DNA from 2 places in the Paenibacillus sp. FSL K6-2441 genome. Region 1 is predicted to be linked to the other one. Evidence: riboswitches for the same ligand, from Rfam matches in the RefSeq annotation. Region 1 holds a riboswitch; the other holds the start of a gene.

Region 1 (15,330 bases):
TGTGATTTATGGTAAGATGGTACGAGAGTATGTCACGGGGAGGAAAAACGAATGTCGATCTATACGCGTTCCGGCGACCAAGGGCTAACCACGGTCATCGGCGGTCGAGTAACAAAAGATGATGCGCAGGTTGAAGCCTACGGTTCGATCGATGAGCTGAATAGTTTCGTGGGACAAGCAGTCAGTTTATCGGACGAGGTGACGTTTGGCGATCTTCGTGAACAGCTGCTGGAGATCCAGCAGGAGTTGTTTGATTGCGGCTCCGATCTCGCCTACGTCAAGCTGTCGGAAAGCCGCTACAAGGTGACGCCGGAGCTCGCACAGCGGCTTGAAGCATGGATTGATCGTTACGAAGCGGACAATCCGCCGCTTGAGAAGTTTATTTTGCCTGGGGGAACGCCGCTGGCTTCGGCCCTGCACGTTTGCCGGACCGTATGCCGGCGCGCCGAACGCCGCGTCGTTACGCTGAGCCGGGTCAAGGAGATTAATGCCGAGGTGCTGATCTATCTGAACCGGTTGTCGGACTATTTCTTTGCAGCGGCTCGCATGGCTAATCATCGCCAGCAGGTGGCAGATATCGAATACGTGCGGAGCGGGAAGGTGTTTGGCAAGAAGTGAGTTCCGAATATTATGATCCGATTGAATATCAAGTCCCTGCAGCGGAGGACGGTTGGACGGTCAAAAGCGTGCTCCAACGCCGGATGGGGATCTCCCGCAAGCTGCTGTCGCGGATTAAGCTGACCGAGCGCGGGGTGATGCTGAACGGGGAGCGGGTATACATCAGCGTCCCGGTGAAAGCCGGGGATACGGTGAGCGTCTCGCTGGAAAAGGAAACGTCAACCGACATCCTGCCGGAGCCGATACCGTTTGATATCGTCTACGAGGATGAAGCGCTGCTGATCGTCAATAAAGCGGCGGGATTGATCGTGCATCCGACGCATGGTCACTACACGGGGACGCTGGCCAACGGCGTCGTGTATTATTGGCAGGAGAAAGGCGAGAAATTCCGCTTCCGCCCCGTGCACCGGCTGGACCAGGAGACGAGCGGCTTGATCGCCATCGCCAAAAATGCCTACGTGCACCAGCATATTTCCGAGCAGTTGATCGCCGGTGAGGTCACCAAGAAATATACGGCGCTGGTGCACGGTTGTCTGGCGGTGCCGGAAGGAACGATCGACGGCCCGATCGACCGCGATCCTGCCGAACCTCACCGCCGGATTGTCACCCCGTCGGGCTATCCCGCGTTGACCTATTATAAGGTCGCGGAAGCCTACGGCGACGGGGCTCGGGTTGAGCTGCGTCTCGGTACAGGACGGACGCATCAGATCCGCGTGCATATGACGTCGATCGGCCACCCGCTGATCGGCGACAAGTTCTACGGAATGCCGGGGCTCGCGGAGCTGCCGGCACCTGCACGCGAACGAATCGCCCGCTTAGATGCGGCGATCGGGCGACAGGCGCTCCACGCCTCAGAGCTTGGCTTCCGCCATCCGCTTACCGGTGAGGCGCTGACCTTTAAGTCAGAGCTGCCAGAGGATATGCTCAAGCTGGAAGCGATGCTGCGTTGGGCGAGTTTTTAGGAAAGTGGTAAGGAGGAATAAGGAACGTGAGCAAACTGAAGGTTTATCATTATCCGCAATGCGGGACATGTAGAAGTGCAATTAAATCGCTGCAGGCCAAAGGGCATGAACTGGAGCTGCATCATATCAAGGAAACGCCGCCGAGTGCTGCCGAACTGGATAAGCTGGTGGAACTCAGCGGGTTGGAATTGAAGAAGTTTTTTAATACGAGCGGTGAGGTATACAAGACAATGGGCTTAAAGGACAAGCTGGCGGGGATGTCGCGGGAGGAGCAGCTTCAGTTGCTGTCCTCGAACGGCATGCTGATCAAGCGCCCGATCGTGACGGACGGAAAGACCGTAACTGTCGGTTACAAGGAAGAAGCCTATGTACAGGCTTGGGGCCAATAAATTTGAACGAGAAGGGTGGCTTGGGTGAATCGTGGATTTGGCGCAAAGCAGTAAAAATACGATTCTGCTAGTGGACGGAATGGCGTTAATGTTCCGCGCCTATTACGCTTCGGCCGCAACCGGGTATATCCGGCGGACGAAAGCGGGCGTTCCGACCAATGCGGTGTACGGGTTTATGCGTTATTTTTGGGACGCGGTGCAGAAGTTTGGGCCGACGCATATCGCCTGCTGTTGGGATTTGGGCAGCAAGACGTTCCGGACGGAGCAGTTTGCCGATTACAAAGGAAATCGTGCGGACGCGCCAGAGGGTCTGATTCCGCAGTTCTCCATGATTCGCGAGGTGATGGACAGCTTGGGGATTCCGAACATCAGCTCACCGGGTTATGAGGCGGACGATTGCATCGGAACGCTGGCAGCTCGCTTTGGTCAGGAGATGGACGTGCTGGTGCTGACGGGCGATCACGATATGCTGCAGCTGGTCAGCGAGCGGACAAGCGTAATCATCATGAAAAAAGGCCACGGCAACTACATGGTGTATACGCCGGAGGCCTTGATGGAGGAGAAGCAATTAAGGCCTGAACAGATCGTGGACCTGAAGGGTTTGATGGGGGATACGAGCGACAACTATCCGGGCGTGCGCGGCATCGGCGAGAAAACCGCCTTGAAGCTCGTGCAGGAGCACGGCTCGGTGGAAGGCATCCTGGCCAATCTGGACCAGTTGTCCAAATCGGTCCGGGCCAAAATCGAAGCGGATCTCGACATGCTGCATCTCTCGCGGCAGCTGGCCAAGATCCGCTGTGACATTGAGCTGGAATGCGATGTAGAGACCTGCCGGTTTGAGCTGAATCCGGCGCAGGTAATCTCCAAGTTCGAGGAACTGGAGATGGCCAGCATCAGCGCCTGGATGGGTGTCGTTTAAAAGTGGCCATTAAGGTCAATGGAGTCCGTTGCACCGAGAAATTGCCGGGAAATAGGTGAATAAGAGCAATACGGTCCATTACGCAGGTTGCTGTTTTTGCGGTTTTGCGTACAACTTTAATCCGTGAAGTACGGTTCACCTAATACCTGGTACAGAAAGGTGCGCAGTTCGGTGCCTTCCTCCTCGTTCAGGTTATAAATATGTTCGAGGTACCCTTCCTCCTCCAGGTCGTCGGTGCCAAGAATGGCCGTACGGCCGTTGTGCAGGTCGGTGACCAGCTTCTTCCCATAGAAACGATTGGTTGTGGTGACCGCCAGGTCATAACGCTTCAGCGATCCGCCGATGAACGTGACGAACCGGGTCGAAGTGTTTTCGGTACTGTCGGACAGGAAATCAAGCTCTTGATGCGGGTCGCTCATCCTGTAATGCCTCCCTTATTTCGGAATGTCTCTAGTTATTATACCGGAAAACGGAAGACAATGGGAAAATGATTCCTATGCATTGACAGCTTGGTTGATTATGGTATTATTAGGGATAACAGGTTACGTTTGGAGGAAGCACCTCTTTTGCGAATTTCGCAGAAGAGGTGCTTTTTGTTTTGCGCAAAAAGATGAAATGACTCCTTCGTAACTGAAAATTTTTCAAGGAGGGACAGGTTGATGCGGGTTGTATTTTTGAACAGTCTGGAGAAGAAGGACGGCGGGGCCATGATTCGGGGGGCCCAGGTGTGGATTGGAGAGGAGGACGGCGTTTGGCGGATGGGCTGGAATGAGGTGACAGCAGACAGTGAGCAGGAGGACCTTTGGTACGAAGGGGCTTCATGGTCGGAGATGCTTCATATTTACCGCCATCGATTGGCCGCCAAGCTAGGCGAGGGGTTTCGCCCCATAATGGAGGGAATCTGGGACGAGAAGGAAGCGTTAACCGGACGGGGGATGGCGGCGCAGAAGCTGTTTTGCTATAGCGAATTAAACAGCAATGAACCGGTATACAACGAGTTGACGGCCTGGCGTCGGAGAAAAGCTTCGTCTGAGCGCAAAGCGCCTTACTTAATTGCCAGCAATCGGTTGCTGCGGATGATCAGCGTATTTCTGCCGCAGACCGTGGATGAGCTGTTGCAGCTGCCGGGCGTTGGTGAGAACAAGGCCGGCGAATATGGCGCCGAGCTGCTGGAGATCACTCGGGCGGCCGAGCGGAAACGCGGGTTCCCGCTGGATTGGGTCGAGCAGGAAATCGACGACGAGGTTTTCCGTACTTGGCTGTATAAGCAGAAGGAAGTGAAATACCGGGCGGAAATGGAAAAGTTCAACGTCCGTCGAGCGGTGCTCGAAGCCTTGGCCGCAGGGCTTAAGGTAGAGGATATTTGCGCCCGTACGGGCATCGAGCGGCGGGATGCGGTGGAGCTGCTGGAAAGCTTGGAGAAGGAGGGCTACAACACCGAGGATTTGGTGAGTGCCGAACTTGAGGCCATGCCCGAAGCGGAGCAGCAGGCCGTATGGAAAGCTTACGAAGAGCTGGGGGACACGCTCCTGAAACCGGTTCTGCAAAAGGTGTACGGGCCCGAAGCCAGTGAAGGCGGCAGCGGCAACCTCGATACGCTGTACGAGCGACTGCGCCTGATCCGCATCCGGTACCGCCGCCAGCGCGAGAACGCCCGGCACGCGGGTTGAGGCGGCAAGGGATGCTTTTGGGCAGTAAGGCGGTAAGTGTGGTAGTGCGGTAAGGGTAGTAAGTTGGGGGATGAGTGGTAAGTGCAGTAGTGCGGTAGTGACTGTTGGTGCCGTAAGAGTGGTACGTGTTGCTACTCGCAAGAGTCGCAAATGCAGCAGGTAATGAGGGAATTTCGAAGTGTTTGACCGCCGACGGCCGGATGAACTGTAAAAGTGCAGTTGATCCGGCCGAAAATGCCGCCAAAATGCATTTTAACTGTAAAAGTACAGTTCATTTCGGGAGATTTTGCGGAAAGCAGCCCATTTATCGAAAAAAGACTGCACTTTTGCAGTTAAGAGTCGATTTAGGGGGGGATCGCGGCAAAATAACTGCACTTTTGCAGTTCACGCTCGACTCGCCTAATTTAAACGGTCAGGGGGATTCAGGCGCACGTCCAACAAGGGGCTAGTGCAATACGTCTTGCCGTTCTCAAATGGCCAAAGCCGCAACTTAAACGGCGCATTATCAAGCGTCAGCCTAACGCCCGCGCACACACATCTCGCACCTTCAAAGGGTTAGGCTTCCTAGCAAACGTCTCGCCCAACCAAAAAGGCCAACGCGGACTCCAGCCCGTGTTGGCCTTACTTTCTATATCCAATCTCTCTTCCGGAAGATGTAGTACATGCCGAGGCCGAGCACGGCCATGATGCCAAGGACGATAAAGTAGCCGTACTTCGAATGGGTCTCCGGCATATAGTCGAAGTTCATCCCGTAGATCCCGGTGATCAGCGTCAGCGGGATGAAGATCGTCGTAATCGCGGTGAACACGCGCATGATTTCGTTGGCGCGGTTGGCGATGGCGGCCTGATAGGCCTCGCGTAAGTTGCCGACGAGCTCGCGGAACGTGTCGAAGTTCTCGGAGATCTTCACGGCGTTTTCGTAGATGTCGCTGAAGTATTTTTGCAGTTGGTCGTCGATCAGACGAAGGTCTTTCTTGTTCAAAATGTTGATGACTTCCTTCTGCGGACCCAGCACTTTCTTTAGCCACAAAATTTCACTTCGCAGCCCGATGATTTCGTTCAGGTGCGAACGTTTGGTATGCATCAGGATGTCTTCTTCCAGCTTCTCGATCTTCACTTCAATCCGATCGCCGACGGTGAAGTAGTTATCAACCACCAGGTCGACCAGCAGGTACAGGAACCGGTCGGGCTCGCTGACCTCTTGCTCCCACAGGATCGGCTTCACCGCACGCAGCTCGTTGATTTTCTGTTTAGTAACTGTAATGATATAATGTCGTCCCAAGAAAATGTTCAATGCACGCAGGAAAATTTCCTCGTCATCATACCGAATGCTGTTCACGACGATGAAATAGTGGTTGTCGTAGGTTTCGATCTTCGGACGTTGCTCTTCTTCGCTTAAGCAGTCCTCCACAGCCAGATCGTGCAGTGAAAATAAAGGCTGCAGCAGGGCAAGGTCATCCACGCCCGCGTCGATCCAATAGAAGCCTTCTTCCGGAGGGGTGGTTGTCAACTCCACGTCCTCTACGGGGGTAAATACGCCGGCTAGAACATGACGGATTTTCATATGCTTTCACTCCTTTCCCCGGGCCTGAAGGCCTGGGATGCTCTTGTTGCAGCATAGGAAAGGGACCAACCGCGGGTTCGCCCGGCAACGGTCAAAAAGGCGTTTATGCAAATACCGGGAAACGAAAGTGCCCTTTACGTTCCGCAGGTACCCAGCGGGTCGGTTTCCTATGCAATTGTTTGACCTGGGTGTTCCTCTGCGGACTCGGGTCGCCTTCCATTCTCGGTTTCACCTCGCTATGATCAGGTTACATGAATATGCGTCAAACCCTAGGCCCGTCTGGGCCTAAAGGCACTTGTCTAGTATAACGCCAGCGAATGAAATGTTTCAACCCAAAAGTATACTATGTGCACTGGATTCAAGCGGTCCATGAACACCGTGTGATTTTTCTCGCAGAGTTCTTGACGGAATACCATCGGATACTTTAAAGTGAATGTCAGGGAGTACGGGCGATGGCCCAGGCCCCCGAAAATAACTAAATACAGCGAAATCTTATCAAGAGCAGGTGGAGGGACTAGCCCGATGATACCCGGCAACCGGCGATGAAACCCATCGCAGCGGTGCTAATTCTTGCAGGACCGTCCGTTTCGAACGCTGGACGGCTTCTGAGAGATGAGAGAGGCGCATACCGAATACGTAATGACCTTTCTCCCCGTGAGAGAGGTCATTTTTGTATAAACGGCCCCTCGAAACGGATGATGAATTAAGGATGACGCTACGATTAAAGGAGTGAAACCACATGCCGATTAAAGTACCGGACCATTTACCGGCCAAGGACGTGTTGGCCAACGAAAACATCTTTGTGATGGATGAAAGCCGTGCATACCATCAGGACATTCGCCCGCTGCGGATCGCGATTCTGAACCTGATGCCAACCAAGGAAACGACGGAGACACAAATCTTACGTTTGCTGGGGAACACGCCGCTTCAGGTGGAAATCGTCCTGCTACATCCGAGCACGCATACCTCAAAAAATACGTCCGCAGAGCATCTGGAGATGTTCTACAAAACGTTTGGCGATATTCGTAATCGCCGCTTTGACGGCATGATCGTGACAGGGGCACCGGTCGAGCAGTTGGATTTTGAAGAAGTGAACTACTGGGAAGAGTTGAAGGAAATCTTCGAGTGGTCCAAAACCCATGTCACTTCGACCATGCACATCTGTTGGGCCTCGCAGGCCGGATTGTATTACCACTATGGCGTTCGTAAAGTTCCACTGGCGAAAAAGTGCTTTGGTGTCTTCTCCCACACGGTCAACGATCCGAAGGTAAAGCTGCTGCGTGGGTTTGATGAAGTGTTCCAAGTGCCGCATTCTCGTCATACGGACGTGGAACGCTCGGACATCGAACGGGTGCCGGAACTGCAGATTCTGGCGGAATCGGAGGAAGCCGGCATTTATTTGGTCGCCACCCGCGACGGTAAACAGATCTTCGTGACCGGGCACTCCGAATACGATCCGGATTCGCTCAAATGGGAATATGACCGGGATGTTGCCAAAGGCTTGGAAATCGATCTGCCGGTAAACTATTTCCCGAATAACGATCCGACTCGCACCCCGCGTTCTTCGTGGCGTGCCCATGCAAACTTATTATTTTCCAATTGGTTAAACTACTATGTGTATCAAGAAACACCGTACGATATCGATCAAACGGCCGATTTTGTATATGAGATCTAAAAGTGGAGGGATTGCAGGTGGGGGAGAGAAACAAGGAATGGCTCATCGAGAGTAGATTGGCACAAATCGGATCGGTCGAAGAACCGGTCACAGGCGCGGTAAATTATCCGATTTATCAAGCCACGGCGTTTCGGCATCCGCGTCTGGGGCAAAGCACGGGCTTCGATTATATCCGTACGAAAAGCCCTACCCGCAAAGTGCTGGAAGACGCAGCGGCCGCTCTGGAATCCGGCGATGCCGGGTTTGCCTGTAGCTCCGGGATGGCCGCGCTGCAGACGGTATTTACGTTATTTTCTCAAGGCGACCATCTCATCGTATCGTTGGATCTTTACGGAGGCACATACCGTTTGCTGGAGCGGATCATGTCCAAATTTGGCGTAACCGCAACTTATGTGGATACGAACGATTTGGATGCACTCGAACGTGTACGTCAAGAGAATACAAAGGCGGTTATTATTGAGACGCCAACCAATCCGCTGATGATGATCACCGATCTTGAAGCGGTATCGACATGGGCGCGGTCCCATGGCTTGCTGACGATCGTCGACAATACGCTGATGACGCCGTATTTCCAGCGGCCAATTGAGCTTGGTGCGGACATCGTTGTTCACAGCGCGACAAAATACTTGGGCGGCCATAACGATGTCCTGGCCGGTCTGATCATCACCAAAGGCGAGGAGCTGTCTCAGGAGATGGCGATCCTGCACAACTCGATTGGGGCGGTGCTCAGCCCGTCCGATTCTTATCAGCTGATGCGCGGAATGAAGACGCTGGCGCTGCGGATGGAGCGGCACGAAAGCAACGCGCTGGCGATCGCCAAATTCCTGCAGACACATCCACAGGTAGCCGAGGTATTCCACCCGGGATTGGAGGATCACCCAGGGTACGCGACGCAACGGAAGCAGTCGAGCGGCAATACGGGGATCTTCTCCTTCAAAGTAACGGATGCTCGGTACGTAGAGCCGGTGCTGCGCAATCTAAATCTGATTGCATTTGCCGAAAGTCTCGGCGGCGTGGAATCGCTGATGACGTATCCTGCAGTGCAGACGCATGCTGACATTCCGGAGGAGATCCGCAATGCGGTGGGCGTGGATGATCGGTTGCTGCGGTTCTCCGTTGGCATCGAGCACGTTGATGATTTGATTGCGGACCTGAGTAATGCACTGGAAGCGGCGCGGCAGGAAGTCGAAGGGGGACAAGGCGCATGAGCGGGCAGGAGAAACGGGAAAACAAATTTGAAACGAAGCTGATTCACTTCGGCAGCGAGGTGGACGAGGCTACCGGCGCGTCCAGTGTACCGATTTATCAGGCGTCGACGTTCCATCATCACGATATTTTTAATCCGCCGCAGCACGATTACAGTCGTTCCGGCAATCCGACGCGGCAGGCGCTGGAGGATTACATTGCGGTATTGGAAGGCGGGGTCCAAGGCTTCGCGTTTGCCAGCGGGATGGCCGCCATTTCCACAACGCTGATGCTGCTCTCGGCCGGCGATCATATTATCGTGACCGAAGATGTGTACGGCGGGACCTATCGTCTGCTGTCCAATATTTTAACCCGGATGAACATCGAAACGACGTTCGTCGATATGACGCAGCCGGAGCAGGTAAAGGCGGCTTTGAAAGCCAACACGAAAGCCGTCTATATGGAAACGCCGTCCAATCCTACGTTAAAAATCACCGATATCGCGGAAATCTCCGCGTGGGCGCGAGAAAATGGGTTGCTTAGCATCGTGGACAATACGTTTATGACGCCGTATTACCAGCGCCCGATTGAGCTGGGGACAGATATCGTCCTGCACAGCGCAACGAAATTCCTCGGCGGACACAGCGACGTGTTGGCCGGCCTGGCGGTGGCCCGGACGGAAGAATTGGCCCGTCAACTGAAATATGTGCAGAACGGGCTGGGCACCGTCCTTGGCGCGCAGGATTCATGGCTGCTGATGCGCGGCATGAAGACGCTGGGGGCGCGGATGGCGCACAGCGAAGTGAGCGCGCGCAAGCTGGCCGACTGGCTGAGCCGCCGGAGCGACATCGCGGCCGTGTATTATCCTGGCTTGCCGGATCACCCCGGCCGCGAGGTTCAGGAGAAGCAATCCACCGGTTATGGCGCGGTGGTCTCCTTCGACGTTGGTTCAGGCGAGCGGGCCAAGCGGGTGCTGAATCGGGTGAAGCTGCCGCTCGTTGCGGTCAGCCTGGGTGCCGTCGAGAGCATCCTCTCTTACCCGGCGATGATGTCGCATGCCTCGATGCCGCCGGAAGTTCGCGGCGAGCGGGGCATTACCGACGGGCTGCTGCGTTTCTCCGTCGGGCTGGAGGACATCGACGATTTGCTTGCCGATTTGGACGAGGCGCTTGCAAATAGCTGAATAGGCTCGTGAACGGATAAAAAGGCCGCGGTATGCGGCCTTTTTGGCATTTTCCTCTGTATGTGTCACCGTTTCTTCGGCGTCTGCGCCGTGATTGGGTGCTGTTTTTCCTGGGCGGACTGTGTTACGATTGAATTAACATTTTAAATTTTCAGGTATCGCCTGGGATTCATTTATTTGTTCTAAGTCCAGCGGTATGATGTCAAGCTGTTGATTTAATCGAATTGGAAATTTCCCGTGCCTGTTGAGCGCGGAGTCACGAAAAAAGGGCGCATCAAACCAAACCCAGCCAAAAACCATGTCAGATACCAGATTTTTACTGGGAATTCGTGAAGGACTAAGGCAAAGGAGGCGTTAATCCTTGGCGCTATTCACCTTCCTTCGAGGCGTGTAGAGTTGGCCGCTGCGTAGCAGCACATCGACCAGACGCACGAGTTTTCTTGCCGTTAAGACGAGGGCGCGTTTGTGTTGATTCTTGGGCACTTCGTGATACTTCTTCCGGTAATATTCACCGAATTCTTCATCGCGCATCCTAACCGAGTTGGCAGCTTCAACGAGGTAGTAGCGCAGGAATCGGTTGCCGGATTTGATGCGGGCGGTGTCCTCCGCCTCGAAGACGCCGGACTGGTGCCTGCGCCACGTCAGACCCGCGTACTTGGCGACGGCGGCTTGATCCTTGAACCGTTCAATATCGCCGAGTTCGCCGAGCAGACCGGCTGCATAGACTTTGCCGATGCCGGGCACTGACAGCAAGCACTGAGCGCCTTGAATGCCGTCGAGGACCCGCTCGATCGCTTTGTCGAGATCCTTGAGCTGCTTCTGGATGCTGCGGATGGATTCGATGGAGGTGCCGAGCACCAGGTCAATCGAATCCTCCACGACCTTGGACAGCCGATAGGAGGCGCGGGCAGCTTGCTGAATGCAGCGGGCGACCCGCTCGGGATCGGGGAAACGATTGCGTCCCTTGTCCCGCAGATAGTCGGCCAGATCGGCCACGTCCATCTCGGCGATGTCATCGAGGCTGAACTTCTCGGAGAGCATCTCCATGAGCGCATGGCCAAACACGGAGCTGTCGACCTCGGTTGTAAACGCATTGCACTTGTAGAACAGGTTCTGCAAGAAGTACTGCTTCTCGCGAGCCAAGTTATGGACCAAGTGGAAACGCATGCGCGTGAGGCGTTGAAGGGCGACATACTGCTCCTGCATGACGATGGTGGTCGTCAGGCGGCCGAAGCGCAGGCGATCCGCAATGACCCAGGCGTCGAGCCGGTCGGTCTTGTCCATATCCGCATAGGCTTCTCTGAACTTGCTGATGAGCTTGGGGTTCAAGGTGAACACCTTGGCCTTGCGCTCTCGAAGCGCTGGATCCTGATGCAGGTACATGGCAGGGTGCCAGCTGTAGACGGAAGTGGCTTCCAAGCCGATGTGAATCTCGGTGACGGCCAACTTGTTCGCTGCAGCGACGATTTGGTCACGCAAGTGCGAGGCGCCATTCAAATTGTTTTTGACGGTGAGTGTCTCAAGCTTGTCACCGTCAGCGTTCATGAAACACGCTTCGAGCTCTTGCGAGCTCACGTCAATACCGACAAAAAGCTTCAAGTGAAATTCCTCCTTTCGCTAGGGATTCAGGGAATGGACGCTCCGGGATGCCTCCGGCGCACGCGCAGATCTATCACCCTCGCGTATGAGGACACACTTCGGGCCATGAGCTGCCCCGGATCTGCTAAAACCGGGCATGGGATGCCGAAGGGAACAGCCAGCGGGTAAGAAGCTCAGACGCGTACCGGAGAAACAGACTTAAGGAGTAGACGATGCTACTGGAGGCAGAAGGATTTCCCCGAATGGACCCTACGTTCCATTGTCCAGAGGCATACCGGAAAGTCCAGTCCCTGATGGAATTTTCAAAGAACAAGCTGGAAATTTGGAGGCTGTTTTCCATCCCCCGGGGGGATGGAAATGAACCTAAAAGAGCTTTTTAAAGATACTATACGAGGAGGCAGTGATATGACTGCAATCGATGATATATTAAACAAAGCGCTGCAGGGCGGACGCCTGGATTTGGAGGATACGATCCGGTTGTTCGAATCTGACGAAGTGGAGAAGATCGGGCATACCGCCAACATTTTGATGGAGCGCAAGCATCCCGAACCGATCACGACGTTTGTGATCGGACGGAACATCAACTATACGAACATTTGTGACGTATATTGCCGGTTCTGTGCTTTTTACCGCCGGCCAGGTTCTGAGGAAGGGTATGTGCTTCCGGACGAAGTGATTTTTCAAAAAATCCAGGAAACGGTGGACGTAGGCGGCACAGAGATTCTGATGCAAGGTGGAACCAACCCGAATTTACCATTTAGCTATTATACGAACTTATTGAAGGCGATTAAAGAGCGGTTCCCGAACATCACGATGCACTCGTTCTCACCTGCGGAAATCATGAAGATGAAGGAAGTGTCCGATGGGCTTTCGCTGGAAGAGGTCTTGCGCGAAATCCATGCAGCAGGTCTTGATTCGTTGCCGGGCGGCGGAGCTGAAATTTTGGACGACCGGACACGCCGCAAAATCAGCCGCCTGAAAGGCTCCTGGAGAGACTGGATGGACGTAATGCAAACCGCCCATAAAATCGGAATGAACACGACGGCCACGATGGTCATCGGGTTTGGCGAGTCGATGGAAGAACGGGCGCTGCATCTGCTGCGCGTGCGGGAAGCACAGGATGAATGCATCCAGAACGGTTATCCGTCGGAAGGTTTCTTGGCCTTTATCCCTTGGACGTTCCAGCCGGACAACACGAACCTGAAAGCCGAACGGCAAACGCCGGAAGCCTATCTAAAAACGGTAGCGATTAGCCGAATTGTGTTGGATAACATCAAAAACCTGCAGTCCTCTTGGGTGACGATGGGTCCTGAAGTCGGCAAGCTGTCGCTGCAATACGGTTGTAACGACTTCGGCAGCACGATGATCGAGGAGAACGTTGTATCGTCCGCCGGTGCGACGCATAAAGTGAACATCGAATCGATCCTGTCGATCATTCGTTCCGCAGGCAAAGTTCCGGCTCAACGCAATACCAAATATGAGATTTTACGTGTGTTTGATGAAGAAGCTACGGTCGAACGCGATTTTATTATGCAAAACTAACTTGATTCTCCTATAAAATATTGCTGGCAGAACTGCCTTTCATTCCATGAACGGTTCCCGTATATCCGCTACCTTCCCACCATATACTTGGAGAAGGAAGCGGAAGGGGGCCAGATTCATGGATTTTTTTACTGTACGCGTCAATTGTGGTTCCGCCGAATCGGAGGAACGGTTCAAAGCTTTGATACAGGAGGCCGTCAGCAGCTTACATAACCGCGAGGTTCGGCTTAGCTTTCAAGCAGCCGAAGGCGGGATGCTGGAGGCGTTGCTTATCGGACGTCCAGACTCCAGCGGCGGGGGGCAAGCTGCTTGCGATCCACAACTGATCGACCTTTTGTCGCTTGGCATCGCAGAATACATCATCAGCGAGAAGGAAGAAGAGGTCGCCGCTCGAGTCATGAGACGGGATTACAGCTTCGAATCCCGCGAGGAAGCGCAGCAGGTTCATGACATGGTGGACCGGCTTCTGGCCGAAGAAGCTGTTACCGGCTGTGCCCGAGAGGAACGCAAAGCGTTGGTACAAGAAGCGCTACGCGAGTATTTGCAGTCTTCCTCCGACCTCCATCTGGAAGGGTTCGTCTGGTTTCGCCTCAAGGCTTACGAGGACAAGCTGCGCGAAATCGTAGATTATGCCGTCGACGAGTTTTTGCTCGACAAGCAGTATGAGGAATTTATTGGGCTGCTGCAGTATTTCGTGTATTTTCAGGAGCCTTTGACCCCGTTAGTTCATTTGATGCATAAGCACGATCATGAATTTGCGATTCTGAACGAGCAATTTACGCCGATTCGTGTGCCGGCTTCTGGCGGGGTTGTCGCGCGGATTGCCGATCAGGAGATGCAGATGGAGGACGTGATCGTCAGCACCTTGATCTCCCTGTCCCCGGACCGGATTTTGATTCATACCCAGGAACCTGATGCCCAGGTGATTACGACGATCTCGCGGATTTTTGGCGATCGGGTGGAAATCTGCTTGCTTTGCCCGCATTGCCAGCTGTTCCATCAGGAGACGCGGCGTCTAGATCAAGGGTAATGAAGAGGCTTCTTGACGATCCGGGAAGTTCGCATTATAATTACTTCCATTAAGTGAACAACCTTAAATAGCGTGGACAAAGACATGAGCCAGAAGGCTTGAACGGTACAGAGAGAGGGAACTTGGCTGGAATTCCCTTCGGATTCGCTTTTGGTTTACCCCTTTGTAGCTGTATTCCCGAACCTTCGTGAAGTAAGGAATACCGGTTCATTCCCGTTAACGAATGCCGAATTAAGGGCCGTTTCCGAGTTGTGATGCACGGGTGAGTGCTGCGGATTGGCCGAATGAGGGTGGAACCACGGGTATTTAACGCTCGTCCCTTTCCGGGACGGGCGTTTTTTGATTTGTCCGCTTCCGGTAAACAATCACATATTTTAGGGAGGAAATCAAGGTGGCAGTATCTGTTATTTTGCCGGACGGTTCGGTTCGGGAGTATGCGGAAGGCAGCAGTCTGGAGGATGTCGCTGCTTCGATCAGCAGCGGTTTGCGCAAAAATGCGCTGGCCGGAAAAATCAATGGCGTGGCGGTGGATTTAAACACGAAGCTGATGGATGGCGCCAAAGTTGAGATCATTACTGGGGATTCCCAAGAAGGTCTGGAAATCATGCGTCACAGCAGCGCCCACTTGATGGCTCAAGCGGTGAAACGCTTGTTTGGCAACAAGGAAGTGAAGCTGGGGATCGGGCCGGTCATCGAAGACGGCTTCTACTATGACATGGACTTGGAGCATCCGCTTAATCCAGAGGACCTGCAAAAGATCGAAAAAGAAATGGAACGCATCATCGGTGAAAACCTGCCGATTACCCGCCGCGAGGTTAGCCGTGAAGAAGCGTTAGCGATCTATACGGAGCTGGATGATCCGTATAAGCTGGAGATCATTCGCGAATTGCCGGAAGGCAGCGTCATTTCGATTTATGATCAAGGCGAGTTCTTCGACCTGTGCCGCGGGCCGCACGTGCCTTCGACCGGGAAAATCAAAGTGTTTAAGCTGCTG
Region 2 (15,330 bases), 2.2 Mb from region 1:
ACGCGCTGGCGATGGCTTCCCCTTTGCCCAGCGAAGCCACGGTTCCTTTATTGCTAAACACAAATTTCTTGAGCTCTTTGCCGCGAATGGCCGCCACCACGTTTTGCGCACAGGTCACCCCTTGCTGCATGGCAATTTGCGCCGTAGGTGGGTATGGACGCCCTTCCGGATTAAACATCAGCGAATTGTCCCCGATGATAAAGACGTTATCATGGCCAGGTGCCCGCAAATAATCGTCGACCTTCACGCGACCGCGCGCTGTCTCGAAGCCTGCCGCTTCGATAAGACGGTTGCCACGGATGCCGCCTGTCCAAATGACGGTTTGCGACTTAATTTCCTCTCCGGTGGCCAAGATAACACCATCCGGCGTGCATTCCTTGATCGCTACGCCAATCTTGAACTGTACGCCCTTCTTCTTCAGCACGTCCATCGCGTATTCGACCAGCTCCGGATCGAAGCCTGGCAGAACCGTTGGTGCAGCTTCAACGTTGTACACGTTAACAAAGTTCGGATCAACGTCGTATTCCTTGCACAGCTGCGGGATCCGATCAGCCAGCTCGGCAACGAATTCAATGCCGCTGAAGCCCGCGCCGCCAACGACGAAGTTCAATCGGTCGGTCCGACTTTCGTCCATTTTGTAAAGCGCGAATTGATATTCGATATGCTGGCGAATTAAGCGAACGGAATTGATACTGCGGATCGTCATCGCATATTCCGTCAGGCCCGGGATGCCAAAGGATTCCGGTTCGCCGCCCAGCGCGATCACCAGATAATCATAAGAAAGGGTTCCGTCCTGCAGCACGACCTTCTTGTCGGCCAGACGAATCTCCTGTACATTCGATTTCACAAGGTCGATTTTAAATTCGTCAATTAATTTGGATATTGCCACTCGGGTATGTTCAATGGAATCCGTCCCGGCAGCCGGCATATGCAGATGCGTCGTGAAGTAGTGATAGTCGTGCCGATTCACCAGAGTAACGTCCGCTTCATTGTAATTCAACTCTTTCTGCAGCCGCTGCGCGGTAAGAATGCCGCCATAACCCGCACCAAGAATCACTATTTTGGGTATGGTACTCATGTAATTGTTCTCCTTCCAATATTACGCACTCTATATTTGATTAAAGCCAAAAACGCAATGTGAAAATTAACACATAAAAACCCAGTCTATACCAACTCAAACCGTTTCAGTCATCCCATTAGGTCAATCCAGAGACATTTGTCACATTTTAGTATTAGTTTAAACCTTATTTGTAGGATGAGCAAAAGTCTTCTGTCGTATAATCATAAATGTACTTTTTTCGTCACAAATATGAATGCATACATTTGAATGATATCGGCTTTTGCCTAAAAGATCAAGTCTTATTTTACCCGTAATTATAGGACTTTCAACGGATTATATTCCAGATTTTCGACAGTTTTCATCTTGCCTTTCCAAACTAGGGATACGACGATTATAATAAAGTAGAATTGACATTATAGTTGCAGAAAGAAAAAGAAACCATCTGGAGGTGTTTGACACGTGTCAACCCAAAATAACGCCGAATTCACGGATCTTCTGATTGTCGGTGGTGGACCGGCGGGCATGTTTGCTGCATTTTACGGCGGAATGAGAAAGGCTTCCGTCAAACTGATTGAAAGTATGCCTCAGCTTGGGGGGCAAGTTGCTGCCCTTTACCCTGAGAAATATATTTACGACGTGGCTGGCTTTCCTAAAGTGACCGGCCAAGAGCTGATCAACAACCTGCATGAACAATTAAAGCTTTTCGAGCCGGACGTGCGTCTGGAGGAACGGGTGCTGCAAATTGAGAAGAAAGAAGAGCGCCATTTTGTGGTGACCACCGATAAAGGTGTTCACTATGCGCGCGCCATCATCATTACCGCAGGAGTCGGCGCCTTTGAGCCTCGTCGTCTGGATCTGGAGAACGCCGCCCGTTTCGAGAAAACGAACCTGCATTATTTCGTTAGCGACATGAACCGCTTCCACGGCAAGAAAGTGCTGATTAGCGGCGGCGGCGACTCCGCTGTGGACTGGGCATTGATGCTTGAGCCGATCGCTGAGCAGGTGACGCTGATTCACCGCCGCGATAAATTCCGGGCGCATGAGCACAGCGTTGAGAAGCTGATGGCTTCCCGCGTCCAGGTCATTACGCCTACGGAAATCGCAGAGCTGCACGGTGACGAGCGCATCGAACGCGTCACACTGGCAGACGTTAAAACGAAGGAAACCCAAGAGATCGTTGTGGACGACGTGATCGTTAACTTCGGTTTTGTATCCTCGCTGGGACCGATCGCGGAATGGGGCCTCGAGATCGAAGGCAACGCCATTGTCGTCGATTCCCGGATGGAAAGCTCGATTCCCGGCATTTTTGCCGCCGGTGACATTACGACATATCCCGGCAAATTGGACCTGATTGCGGTGGGATTCGGCGAAGCGCCGACAGCGGTCAACAACGCCAAGGTCTACATCGATCCGGAAGCGAAGTTGTCCCCAGGTCACAGCAGTAATTTGAAGCTGTAATTTAAGCAGCTTATTCACGTTCTTACATGTTCTAGCAAACAAAAGGGTATCTTACCTTTACGGAAGATGATGTCGTAAAGGAGAGATACCCTTTGCCATATATATGCCCGTTATGCAACGGCTTAGCTTCATTAAACGCCACCTGCCCCGATTGCGGACACGTTCTAGAGAATGCTGGAAAAAGAGAAGATTACGCTGGGCCTTACAGCCCCTACGGATCCGCTGATCAGTATACCTCAGCCATCTCCGCGCGTATTCCTTCGGGCTGCGAACATGTCGTTCAGTGTCCGCATTGTCATGAAGCTTATATTTATCATGTCAACGCCTGGCGGGCGCCTTGATGGTTGGGGATAATTTTATCCTTCTTAAAGAAGTTAGCCAGGTTGTCCACAATTAGTGCAAAACGGACGGCGCGGCAAGCTCTAATTCGCGTTTGCGAATCTCTGCTAACAGCAGTGCGATAAACTCCCGATCCAACTGCAGTTCGGTCGCCTTCTGGTAGGATTCCAGGAGCAACTCATCCGTTAACAGCGCCATTGATAACACATCCTTTCTAGTATTTTCCCCATCATAACAGGAAAAGTTTAGTAGAACAAGTGTTCTTGTTATCCACAAACCCTTGTGGAAATCCTGTGAATAACGTGTTAGTAAATATCGAAAACCGTTGAAAAAGCTAGTGGGATAATGTGGACAAAAGTTATTCACAGGACACCCGTTCCCATTTTTCACCAAAAATTTTTTTATTTTCCGACAATCCGAGCTTATTGTGGCCGCGTATTGACCTCAAAAATCCAGATCTTCCCGTTTCGATCCACGCCATAATCAAAACCAAGCTGCCCGATCCCCGGAAACCGAGCCTCTAGAATCTGTACACAAAGATTCGTTAACGTACGCATCTCCCGTCGCTTGCTGGCGGCGATTTTGCGGCCCAGTGAGCGGCTGAGCCCTGCGCGGGCACTAAGCATCGTCCCTCCCTTGGACAAGTTGGTCACGAACAGCCCAGGGCGGGCTAACCGGCCGACCATGGAGCGATAGACCCAAACTTCGTTCTCTTTAACGACCTTCACGCGATAGTCGATCGGGCGCCCGGCGATGCGGGCCAAATGAATACCTTGCTGGATCATATACTTACGTCCGACCTTCACTCGGTTTAAGGAACGAAACATCGCCTCAAAGCTGGAAAACGCGCGTGTTCGGGACAAATAGGTATAAGCATAAACTCCGCCTGCGTAAGTTACCTTAATCACACCATAACCTCCGCCGCCGCGGAGGGGTTTAATGACGACCATGCCGAACTGATGCAGCATGCTCCTTAACGAATCGGCACTGTACAATCGGGTTTGCGGTATGTGGGCGGCCACGACCGCGTTGCTGAGAAGCGCTTCGGTCTTGAGCCACTTATTGGCCAATTGTCTCCCCGCCATGACACCATCCCCTTCCTCTCACTATACGGTATAGTACTCATTTGTAGATTCGTATTCTTGGATGATTGTCCAAGGCTTAAGCCCTTTCTCCGGTAAGGCTGTCAGGCAGGCTCTTTCTATGCAAAGCGAGGGATTTCGCGTATATTAAGGGGAGACGTTAGTCTATGACTAGCAGAGGAAGGAGAGTTCACAAGCTTTGAATACAGAGGGTTCTTCATTTGAGGCAGCTCTGTTCGAGGTCCTCTATTGGTTTGCCATGATCGCCATGTCGTTGGTGCTGGCCGGCATTACCGTCGCATTGTTCCTCACGGGCATCAAAATGGCCAGGACAACGCGTAAGGGTCTCGGCATCGGCTGTATCGTCTTTTCTCTGGCAGCGGCCTGTATGGTCGTCATGATGGTGAATCGTCAATTTTTCTAAAGCAAGTCGGGAGTGCCTGACCGCACAGGAAAAGCTCGGAGCATCGCTTGCGGATGGCATCCGGGCTTTTTTCCATAAAAAAGATGGGAACCAAAACCCATTTCTGCGTATTACTACATAGAAATTATCGTTACTTGGGATAGTAGAAAGATACAGGAGGTTCTATTGGCATGGGAAGTACGCAACCTTGGGGGGACCGATTCAAAAGGTTTTTTCTAAATAACCGTTTCGTAGTGTTTTTGCTCGTCGTCTTGCTGATTGGCTTGAATATTCTGGTGTTCGCCCATATTCCGTTTGTGTTCAAACCCATTACGGTGCTGTTCAAAACCGTCTTGCTCCCGATTCTGCTCACCGGAGCGATCTATTATCTGCTCAACCCGCTGGTGGATTGGCTGGAAACGAAGCGCATTCGCCGGGTATACACGATTACCGGGTTATATTTGTTGATCGCGGGGATCCTCACGGTGCTCATTATGACCGTTATCCCGTTGGTTCAGGCACAGATTCTGAGTTTGATCGAAAATTTACCAAGATATACGTCTGAGGTGCAGCGGCAGTTCGAAAGCTTGATCGGCAGCAACTTCTTCCATCAGGTCCAAGAGTCGACCGACTTTAATCTGGACGACCTGTCCAACACGCTGTCGGAGCGAGGGACCGCTTTGTTGAACAACGCCTGGTCCGGCATCGGCGGATTCCTTGGAGCCGTCAAGAACGTCGTCCTGGCGATCATCACCATGCCGTTCATCTTATTTTATCTGTTAAAGGACGGCAAGAAGCTGCCGGAGTTCATCCTGCGTTACGTGCCCGTTCGCTTCCGTGAACAAACGCACCATGTGATGACCGAGATGAACAGCCAAATTAGCTCTTATATCCGCGGGCAAATCATCGTCAGCTTCTGCATCGGGGCGCTGATGTATGTCGGCTTCGTGATCATCGGCCTGGATTATTCGCTGACGCTGGCGATCATCGCTTCGTTCACGAGCGTCGTCCCGTATCTCGGGCCGGCTATCGCGATTACTCCGGCGATCATTGTGGCCATCGTCACCTCGCCGATCATGCTGCTGAAGCTGATCGTCGTCTGGACGGTTGTCCAGCTCGTTGAAGGCAAGTTCATTTCGCCGCAAATCATGGGCAAGACGCTGCGCATTCACCCGATCACGATCATCTTCGTGATCCTCACCGCCGGCAATCTGTTTGGCGTCCTGGGCGTGATTCTCGCCGTGCCGGGCTACGCTGTGCTGAAAGTAATTTTCACCCATCTGTTCCAATGGTTCGAACGGCGGTCCCATTTGTATGAGGAGCCGGATGCGCCTGCCCCTGATCAGCTTGACCTTCGCGAGCCTCCAGCTGAAACGCAACCATGAAAAAAGGACTCTTCCAGATGGAAGAGTCCCTTATTATTTTCCAATCAATCGCAAGGTTGCGGCGCGCCTTCCTCGTCCTTAAAGCGGAACGATTGACCGCATCCGCAGGTGGCGATGGCGTTCGGGTTGTGGATGGTGAAGCCGCCGCTCAAGCCGGATTCCTTGAAGTCGATCTCCAGGCCGTTCAGATAACGGATGCTGTCCTTATCTACGACGACCTTCAGCCCCTTGATGTCCATATAGACATCCTGTTCGCTCTCCTGATCATCAAGGCCCATCCCGTAGGAGAAGCCGCTGCAGCCGCCGGGATTCACTCCGACACGCAGGAACATATTGGGTGTTTCTTCTTGGGCTATCATATCTTTAATCCGCGCCAGGGCGCTGTCGCTGATATTAATCATTATGCACTCACTCCTTTACGAAAAATTATACTCCTTCTCCTCCAATCGCTCAACAACTGTGATTTTTCTAGTTGCCAATCTTTAATCTTCGCCCTAGGCTTATTGCCCGCTTGGAATGTGAGGTTTATAATAGGTAGGTAATTCATACTGTTAGGATACGAGGCATTTCATGTAATTGGAAACGGAGGGAACGTCATGTTCACTGTAGTCACCCCAAACACCGACAAGAGAATGGCCGAAATTGTGGACAAAGTCCGCCAAGGCGAACGTCTCAACCTCGAAGACGGTGTCTATCTATATGAAAGCAATGATATATTGACGATCGGGCAATTAGCGAATGAAGTTAACCTGCGTAAGAACGGGAAAAAGGTATATTTTATCGAAAATATGAGCCTCTACTTCACGAACGTCTGCGAATCTCACTGTGCGTTTTGCAGCTTCCGCAAGGATCAAGGAGAAGAAGGGGCTTATACGCTTTCCGGGGAGGAAATGGTCGCTTACGTGAAGCAGCACATCACTCCGGGCGTCCGTGAGTTCCATATCGTAGGCGGGCACAACAACCACGTACCGTTCCAATATTACGTGGACTCGCTCAAAGCGCTGAAAGAGAATTTCCCGCATGTGACCATCAAGGCGTATACGGCGGCGGAGATCGAATTCTTCACCCGGCTCAGCGGCCTGAGCACGAAGGAAGTGCTGATGCAACTGCAGGAAGCCGGCCTCGAATCCTTAACCGGCGGCGGCGCGGAAATCTTGTCCGACCAATATCGGGAAAAGATGAAGGTCGAGAAAGCCAACGTTGACCAATATCTGGACGTCCATCGGACGGCGCACCGGCTGGGAATGAAGACCCCAACCACGATGCTCTACGGCTCTATCGAATCCTATGAGGATCGCATCCGCCATATGATGCAAATCCGCGATCTGCAGGACGAAACCGGCGGGTTCCAGGTGTTTATCCCGTTGTCCATGCAGCCGCGAAACAAGAACGCCAGCATCATGCGCCGCAATTCGGCCTTCGAGGACCTCAAGACGATCGCGATCAGCCGCTTGATGCTGGATAACATTCAGCACATCAAAGCTTACTTTATCAATATCGGCGTCCAGCTGACGCAGGTGGCCTTAACCTTTGGGGCCTCGGACGTACACGGCACGATCCTGAAGGAGCAAATCAGCCATGCGGCAGGCGCGCAAACCCCGGAAGGATTGACGTTAAAAGAGCTGATCTGGCTCGTCAAAGGGGCCGGGCGCATTCCGGTTGAACGGGATACGTTCTACAACGAGCTTCGGGTCTACGAATAATTTCGTCAGGGGGAACCTTTCGTTACGGATGGGTCTCCCTAATTTTTTGCAGGATTCGTTCGGCTAACTGGTCGGCATCTTCCCCCTCCACCTGCTCGCCGTCAACCAGCACGTACGGAAACAAATAACACGTGCCGCAAGCGGTGAGGCAGCCGTATTCATAGATATCGCAATCGACTTGCTCCTTCACTTTCCAAATCGCTTCGTCCGTACCTAAACTGGCATTATTCGTACAATATTCAAGGATCGGTTTCATCTTCCGTCCTCCCCATGAAGAAGCATTTAAATTTTTGACTTTTTGTAATATAATAAGGCAAGAAAGGAGTTGAAAACAATGAGTGAAAACGTACAAGATAAATTGTATGATGAAGTATTGGAAGTATTGGACAAACTGCGGCCTTTCCTGCAACGTGACGGTGGCGACGTCGAACTCGTCGACGTAGAAGACGGCATCGTGAAACTGAAATTGATGGGTGCCTGCGGCAGCTGCCCAAGCTCCACGATCACCCTCAAAGCAGGGATCGAACGCGCTCTGTTTGAAGAAGTGGAAGGCGTAGAAGAGGTCGTACAAGTATTTTAATTCGCAATCCATGAATGATCGCTCTTCAGCAGGAGGGTTTAAACAAACCCGGCTCCGGCAAGATGTCGGAAGGCCGGGTTTTTTTGTTGGGTCTGACAGACCCGCTTAAGAAGGCTTGATCCACGGACGGATCGGGTCGAGTCCGCCGGAGATGTCCATGATATTGCCAGTGATGAAATCCGAGTCCGAATGGCACAAAAACGCAATGACGCGGGCGATATCCTCCCCGCTTCCGGGACGCCCCAGCGGCGTCTCCCCATCGCGGAGCCCCCGAACTTCATGTATCGACATCTCTTTCTGACTCCCGCGAATGTCGCCGGGGCAAACCATATTGACGGTGATGCCGTATGGGGCTTCCTCGACGGCCAGCGTCTTCGTAAAGGACACCAGCCCGGTTTTGGCCGCGGCATAGACCGCCCGATGCGGCCAGGCGCGCGATTCAGCGGCATGACCAAATCCAAAATGGATGATCCGCCCCCATCGTTTCTCCCGCATCCCCGGCAGCACAAGATGATCCAGCAGCAGACTGCCCACCAAATTCCCTTCGATCATGGCCAGCACTTCACTCTGGCTGTAGTCGGCAAACAGCTTGCGTTCGCGGATAAACGGTCCGGCGTTGTTGACCAGGATGTCAATCGTGCCGAGCTGCTCGTTCACTTGACGGGCCAGGTCCTCGATTTGCTCCCGGCGCGAAACGTCGGCTTGCACTGCGATGCAGCGGACGCCCAGGCGCTCGATGTCCGATTGGAGGGAGAGCGCTTCCGCTTTGCTATGTACGTAATTCAGCGCGATATGGCAGCCTTGTTCTGCCAGCGTCAGCGCTGTTTTCTTCCCGAGGCCTTTGGCGCTCCCGGTAATTAAGGCAACTTTGCCATGCAACGTTCCTTCTCCTCCTCCCAGGTGCTGTTCCTTTAAGTATAAAAGATTTAAAGGATTCCCACAAACCGCCGCGGCGTTCTATCCCGTTCTTTTGCGCTCCCCCCATGCTCCACGACGAAACAGCGCTCTTTAAATGCAAAAGTGCAGTTGATTTTCACCAAAATGCCCTGACATTAAGCTTTCAAATGCAAAAGTACAGTTGATTTCCCGTCAGAAGCGTCTTTTGGGGCCAAATTGCCTCCAATCGAATGCACTTTTACATTTCACAGGCCATAAATCGGGCGATTTGCCGAAAATGAACTGCAGTTTTACAGTTGAGATGCAATGGACGCTTCAAACTGGCAGGAAAACAAAAAAATCCCGCTGCACACGCAACGGGACATTTCTGCTTCTTGCTACTTAGAATACCGGTACCAAAGCACCATCATAGGTGTCGTTGATGAACGTGCGGACTTCGTCGGAAGTCAGCGCCTTCGCCAGCTTCTGGATCGCTTCGGAATCTTTATTGTCCGGGCGAGCTACCAGAAGGTTCGTGTATGGCGAATCTTTATCCTCGATGAACAAAGCATCCTTCGTCGGATTCAGCTTCGCTTCCAGCGCGAAGTTCGTATTGATCAGCGCCAGATCCACTTCAGGCAGCAGACGAGGCAGCATAGCTGCATCCGTTTCTTTGAATTTCAGGTTTTTCGGATTTTCTACGATGTCTTTAGCCGTTGCTGTGATTCCAGCGTCATCCTTCAGTTTGATCAAGCCTTGCTTCTGCAGCAACAGCAACGCGCGGCCGCCGTTGGTTGGGTCGTTCGGGATCGCGATTGTAGCGCCGTCCGGAAGCTCGTCAGCGGATTTGTATTTGTTGGAGTAAGCGCCAAACGGTTCAACGTGAACCCCTACAACCGGAACGAGATCAAAGCCGTTTTGGGCATTTTGTTCGTCCAGGTAAGGCTGATGTTGGAAGTAGTTCGCATCCAACTCTTTTTCATACAGCTGTACGTTGGGTTGCACATAATCGGTGAATTCTTTAACTTCCAGCTCAACGCCTTCTTCCTTCAGCTTCGGTGCAATAAATTTCAAGATGTCAGCATGAGGCACGGTCGCACCTACAACCAGCTTCACTGGCTCGGCTGCGGTTTGGTTCCCCGTATCTGCGGCGTTCCCTTCAGCTGCCGACGTTTCGCCAGCCGTGTTACCTGCTGCCCCGTTATTGGCGGCGTTATTGCTGCCGCAAGCAGCCAGTACCAGTACCAATACGAGCGTTAACAAAGATAAAGTCCATTTTTTCATTGCAGGTTCTCCCCCTTAAAGGTTTTTTGAATAAGGATGCTTCTATATATTTAAGTTTCCTTATTTCCGCGTAAAATAAATCACCAAGCGGTCACCCAGCATTTGCAGCACCTGCACCAGAATGACCATAAAAATCACCGAAACGATCATGATTCCCGTCTCGTACCGGTAATACCCGTAACGGATCGCCAGGTCACCGAGACCACCGCCGCCGACCATGCCCGACATGGCGGTATAGGACACCAGCGTGACTACGGTAATCGTCATGCCCGCGATCAGGCCGGGCAGCGATTCCGGCAGCAGCACCTTGCGAATGATCTGGAACGAGGAAGCGCCCATCGCTTGGGAAGCTTCGATCACTCCGCGATCCACCTCGCGCAGCGCCGTTTCCACCAACCGGGCGAAGAACGGGGCTGCCCCGATCACCAGCGGCGGAATCGTCCCCTCCACACCGGTGGATACGCCCATGATCGCCCGCGTAACCGGAATTAACGCAACGATCAAGATAATGAACGGAACCGAGCGAAGGATGTTAACAATTAGCGAAATTATCCGGTAAACCCATCCTAATACCAAGGATTGAGAACGCGAGAAGGTGTACAGCAACACCCCGAGCGGAAGCCCGATCAAGAAAGTAAACAAGGTTGCAAAACCCATCATCTTTAGGGTGTCCAGCGTGGCCACACCCATCTCTGCCCAATCGATGGTTCCGAGATCCAATCCACGCATTATTCGATCACCTCCACGTCAAGGTCGCGTTCCCGCAGGAGCGACAGCGTGCGCTCCACCTGGTCATCTTCGCCTTCAAACGATACGGTCAGTTGACCGTACGGGATATCCTTAATCGCTGAGATCGTGCCTTGCAGGATGGCAAAGTTGACGCCGGTTTCCCGAACGACCTGGGACAACACCGATTCGTAGGTTTTCGCTCCCAGGAACGTGATTTTCACCAGCTTCGCCCACGCAGGATGCGGAACCGAAGTCGCCAGCTTCAAGCCTTCGTCCCCTGACTCCCGGTGGATAAACTCCCGGGTCACCGGATGTTTCGGCTTCAGGAACACCTCCGTCACCGGCCCCTCTTCCACGATGCCTCCTTGGTGAATAACCGCCACACGGTCGCAGATGCTTTGGATGACATGCATCTCGTGCGTAATCAGCAGGATCGTCAGCTGGAACCGCTTGTTGATGTCCAGCAGCAGCTTCAGGATGGAATCCGTCGTCTGTGGATCCAGCGCCGAAGTGGCCTCGTCGCACAGCAGCACATCCGGTTCGCTGGCCAAGGCCCGGGCGATGCCGACGCGCTGCTTCTGACCACCGGAGAGCTGCGCCGGATACTTGTGACGATGCTCCTCCAAGCCGACGAGAGCCAGCAGCTCATTGACCTTCTCCGCGATGGCCGCCTTCGGCGTTCCGATCAGCGTCAGCGGAAATGCGATATTATCATAAACGGTAGCCGATGACAGCAGGTTGAAATGTTGAAAAATCATGCCGATCTTGCGGCGCTGCTGCTGCAGCTCACGCTTACCGAGCTTCGTCAGCTCAACCCCGCCGACCCACACCTCACCTTCGGTCGGGCGCTCCAGCAAATTGATGCAGCGGATCAACGTGCTCTTGCCGGCACCGGAATGACCGATGACGCCGAAGATTTCCCCTTTGCGAACGCTCAGATTTAATCCGGACAGTGCGGGGGTCGCCGTTTTTTTGGTGCGATAGATTTTCGTAATGCCCTTAAGTTCAATCAATCGGCTAACCTCCTGTTCCTAGCATGGCGTAAATATAAGAAAAACGTCTATCGACGTACATTCAAAGTAGACAGACCGCGTTTAGCGGAAGTTTGTCTTGCGATATCAGGATGCCAATGCCCCGAAGTTTATACTTTCTGATATCTTAAGAAAAACGTCTATCGACGTACATTCAAAGTAGACAGACCGCGTTTAGCGGAAGTTTGTCTTGCGATATCAGGATGCCAATGCTCCGAAGTTTATACTTTCTGATATCTTAAAGAAAAAGAGCCCTAACAGATTCAAAGGGCTCTCTTTACGTAAAGACAATGCCTTCTCATCTGCCAAAACCGAGTAAATCACATCGGTTTTGAAGGAATTAGCACCATGACATTCCGCCGTGACGAGTGCGCTACATCCTGCAAATCATTTCACGGGCGAATCGGTTGCTGGGCTTCATCGGGCCTTTCCCTCCGCCTCTCTCGATAAGAAATAAAATATGAAATTAAAAGAGTCATTTGCGAGATTACATCGTTGTTAACCTGTCATGTAAAACTATTGATGAGTATAATGAGTTTTGTTCGTTTTGTAAAGAGGAAAAATAAGAATGGCGATCGGGTTAGATCGCCGTAATTTTTTTCCATCTATGATTGATGTAGTCAAAAACCGTGAAATAGGTTTCGCAAACCATTTGGTATCCCTGCTCAAGCTCACGGATATGCTGATCCAAGTCCTCCAGAGCGACCTTTCCGAACAACGCTTGATGCCGTTGCCACAAGTCGTCCTTCATCTCCGAGTTCATGTAGTGAATCTCCGTATTTCTTCGGCGCCGCAACACGCCTAGCGCTTCCCGGTACGTCTCTTTAATCGCGTTCAACCGGTTCCCCAGCTCGGTGTGAGTCTTCAAAGCAGCAAATTGGCGCAGCACGGTAAAATAAGAGAAACGCGACTTCACCTTCGATGTGTTCAAATCAAACAGCTCATTGAGCACCGTCCCGAGCTTGTCCAGCGCCGAGAACACGCGAATGAATCCGTCCTTGTAAAAATACACATATCTTGCATAATCCGCCCGTTCAACCGGATCCATGTCTTCAACGAATTCGGTATGTACCTTTTTGCGAAAAAAGGTGGCGGCATATAAGCATTGTTCGAGCTCATCCAACGAAGTGATCAAGCCGTGCACCCAAATCTCCAGCTTGCGGAAATCATGCGTAGGGTCTTGATGCTCCTTGATTTCCTTCTGCAGCAGCCTCACGGTCTGCGTCATCGCGCTGATCGTTTCGGCCAACCGCCCCTCGTTTTGGCGAGGCGGCTCCCCAAGCAAGCTTCGCAGCATAGGCATTCCCCTTTTCACAGAAAGTAGGATTTCCAACGCTGATCCACCAAGGACACGATATCCTCTTGCGGGAACAGCTCATCCGGATAACCCGGCTTCATGCGGGCATCAATGACCAGCGGCAAACTGTAGGACAGATGATGCTGACGCACCTCGGAAGCCGCGTAAATGTCGCTGGCCGGATTAAACCGCGTAAACACCGTCCACAGGAACGCCGTTTGATCATGGGCCGCCGCTTCGGCGTTATCCACCAATACCACAAGCGGCCAAGCGGTCCCGCGTTCGCGAAGACGGCCCAGCAGACGCTCAGCAAGCTCCGGCTCGTCCTCATAGGATGCACCAGAAACGACAAGACATCCGTCATGAAAAACTTGGATCGCATCGATTTCCGCGATTTCACCTTCTTCGTACGCCCGGGGCAGCTCGCGCATCGGCTCGCCTACGCCGATCAGAATCGCCTTACTGCCGTGGTTCAGCTTATGGCCGGTATAATCCAGCGTATCATGCGAGGTGTTGTTTAGAATGAACAGATCCGTGCGCGGATCAAAACGTTCCAGCACCGTCTTCAGCAGCAGACGGAAATCTGCGAGATCAATCAGCTTGTCCGTCAGCATGAGGAATTTGGTCAGCGAGAGCTGGCCTTCACCCAGAATGCGGAAGGCGGACACCAGCGCTTCGCGGGAATAGCTCTCACGGACGACCGCCGAGCTCAGCGCATGGAACCCGCTCTCCGCATACGTCCATAGCGAGCGCACATTCGGCATTACGATCGGGAAGGCTGGCGACAGCAGCTTTTGCAGGAAATCGCCTAGATAATAATCCTCCTGACGCGGTTTACCGACGATCGTCGCCGGGTAGATAGCATCCTTCCGATGCCACATATGTCCGACGTGCAGCACCGGGAATTCATGCTGCAAGGAATAATATCCAAAGTGGTCGCCGAAGGGACCTTCGAGTCGGCGTTCATGCGGAGGCACCAGCCCAAAGATGGCGAATTCCGATTCGGCCGGAATGCGGTGGCCGCCCAGCGGGTTTTCAGCCATCGGCAGCTTCTCGCCGAGAATGAAGGAAGCGACCAGCATCTCGGACAGATGCTCAGGCACCGGCGAGATCGCCGAGGCGATCATGGCTGGAGGTCCGCCCAGGAACACGGATACCGGCAACGGCTCGCCGCGTTTCTCCGCCTCATGGTAGTGGAACCCTCCGCCTTTTTGGATTTGCCAGTGCACGCCGGTAGTTTGGTCATCATACAATTGGATCCGGTACATCCCCAGATTGTTTTCTTTTGGCTGCAGCGGATTTTCCGTATATACAAGCGGCAGTGTAATAAACGGGCCACCGTCCTTCTGCCAGCTGGTCACCTTCGGCAGGTCCTTCAGCGGCGCTTCCGTTCGGCAGACGTCCAGAATGGGGGCGTCTTTTTTGGATACCGTTCTCATGCCGACCTTCAGTACGTCGCGGATTAGCCCGCGCTCATTCCAAATCGCTTTAGGTGTCGGCGGCAGCAGTTTATGTATCGCGTCAACCAGTTGGTTAGCAAGCTGTTCAGGCCGGGGACCAAAGGCCATCTCCACCCGGCGAGGCGTTCCGAACAGATTCGTTGCCACGGGGAAAGGCGTACCTTTGACATTGGTAAACAGCAAAGCCGGGCCGCCGTCGTCAATGACCCGCCGGTGAATTTCGGCCAACTCCAGGTAAGGATCAACCGGCACATCGATGATCGCCAGGTCGTTTTCTTTTTGCAGTGCATCGATCCATTGACGCAGGTTCTTGTAGCTCATCTCCTGATCCTCCTAAAAGACCGGGTCATCACCCGGTCGTTGCATCACTTTACACTATAGACAAAAGTATACCTTACCTCACACTCCTCGGGAGGCCCTGTCATTCTACAGATTCATGACAATCCCGACGTAATCGCGGAAGTCACGCCGAAGCCGGACGTCAAGAAGTGCCAGTTAAACGGCTTTGTCAGCCGGCGCAGCCTGTGCCTCCTTGGCTGTTCGGCTCAACTGCCAGGTTCGGACGCTTAAATAGCACAAGACCCCAAACAAGGAGGCCAACACGATAATATGGGCCAGCGAAGCGAAGAGATAAACGTGGTAA

What was found. Region 1 has a riboswitch for S-adenosylmethionine ahead of metA (homoserine O-succinyltransferase). Riboswitches for the same ligand answer to the same signal wherever they lie in the genome.
Region 2: another riboswitch for S-adenosylmethionine. It lies ahead of NSQ80_RS17125 (methionine ABC transporter ATP-binding protein); the one in region 1 lies ahead of metA (homoserine O-succinyltransferase).

The regions. Positions count from the first base shown of each region.
Region 1 is NZ_CP150174.1:1,479,593-1,494,922, forward strand. Features, by position in the region: gene NSQ80_RS06430 (cob(I)yrinic acid a,c-diamide adenosyltransferase) at 52-618, shown strand; gene NSQ80_RS06435 (RluA family pseudouridine synthase) at 615-1,580, shown strand; gene NSQ80_RS06440 (arsenate reductase family protein) at 1,607-1,969, shown strand; gene NSQ80_RS06445 (5'-3' exonuclease H3TH domain-containing protein) at 2,007-2,888, shown strand; gene NSQ80_RS06450 (DUF3055 domain-containing protein) at 3,005-3,307, opposite strand; gene NSQ80_RS06455 (HRDC domain-containing protein) at 3,548-4,558, shown strand; gene corA (magnesium/cobalt transporter CorA) at 5,187-6,122, opposite strand; SAM riboswitch class I at 6,612-6,741, shown strand; gene metA (homoserine O-succinyltransferase) at 6,862-7,797, shown strand; gene NSQ80_RS06470 (aminotransferase class I/II-fold pyridoxal phosphate-dependent enzyme) at 7,815-9,005, shown strand; gene NSQ80_RS06475 (aminotransferase class I/II-fold pyridoxal phosphate-dependent enzyme) at 9,002-10,165, shown strand; gene NSQ80_RS06480 (IS110 family transposase) at 10,520-11,764, opposite strand; gene mqnC (cyclic dehypoxanthinyl futalosine synthase) at 12,170-13,306, shown strand; gene NSQ80_RS06490 (putative sporulation protein YtxC) at 13,425-14,336, shown strand; gene thrS (threonine--tRNA ligase) at 14,728-15,330, shown strand, end outside.
Region 2 is NZ_CP150174.1:3,697,059-3,712,388, forward strand. Features, by position in the region: gene NSQ80_RS17060 (NAD(P)/FAD-dependent oxidoreductase) at 1-1,078, opposite strand, end outside; gene NSQ80_RS17065 (NAD(P)/FAD-dependent oxidoreductase) at 1,520-2,518, shown strand; gene sda (sporulation histidine kinase inhibitor Sda) at 2,912-3,055, opposite strand; gene NSQ80_RS17075 (YheC/YheD family protein) at 3,280-3,942, opposite strand; gene NSQ80_RS17080 (hypothetical protein) at 4,139-4,363, shown strand; gene NSQ80_RS17085 (AI-2E family transporter) at 4,534-5,727, shown strand; gene NSQ80_RS17090 (iron-sulfur cluster assembly accessory protein) at 5,772-6,128, opposite strand; gene mqnE (aminofutalosine synthase MqnE) at 6,324-7,430, shown strand; gene NSQ80_RS17100 (YuzB family protein) at 7,453-7,686, opposite strand; gene NSQ80_RS17105 (NifU family protein) at 7,765-8,010, shown strand; gene NSQ80_RS17110 (SDR family oxidoreductase) at 8,116-8,889, opposite strand; gene NSQ80_RS17115 (MetQ/NlpA family ABC transporter substrate-binding protein) at 9,289-10,170, opposite strand; gene NSQ80_RS17120 (methionine ABC transporter permease) at 10,231-10,899, opposite strand; gene NSQ80_RS17125 (methionine ABC transporter ATP-binding protein) at 10,899-11,912, opposite strand; SAM riboswitch class I at 12,226-12,383, opposite strand; gene NSQ80_RS17130 (Cthe_2314 family HEPN domain-containing protein) at 12,511-13,227, opposite strand; gene NSQ80_RS17135 (UbiD family decarboxylase) at 13,242-15,008, opposite strand; gene NSQ80_RS17140 (heme A synthase) at 15,183-15,330, opposite strand, start outside.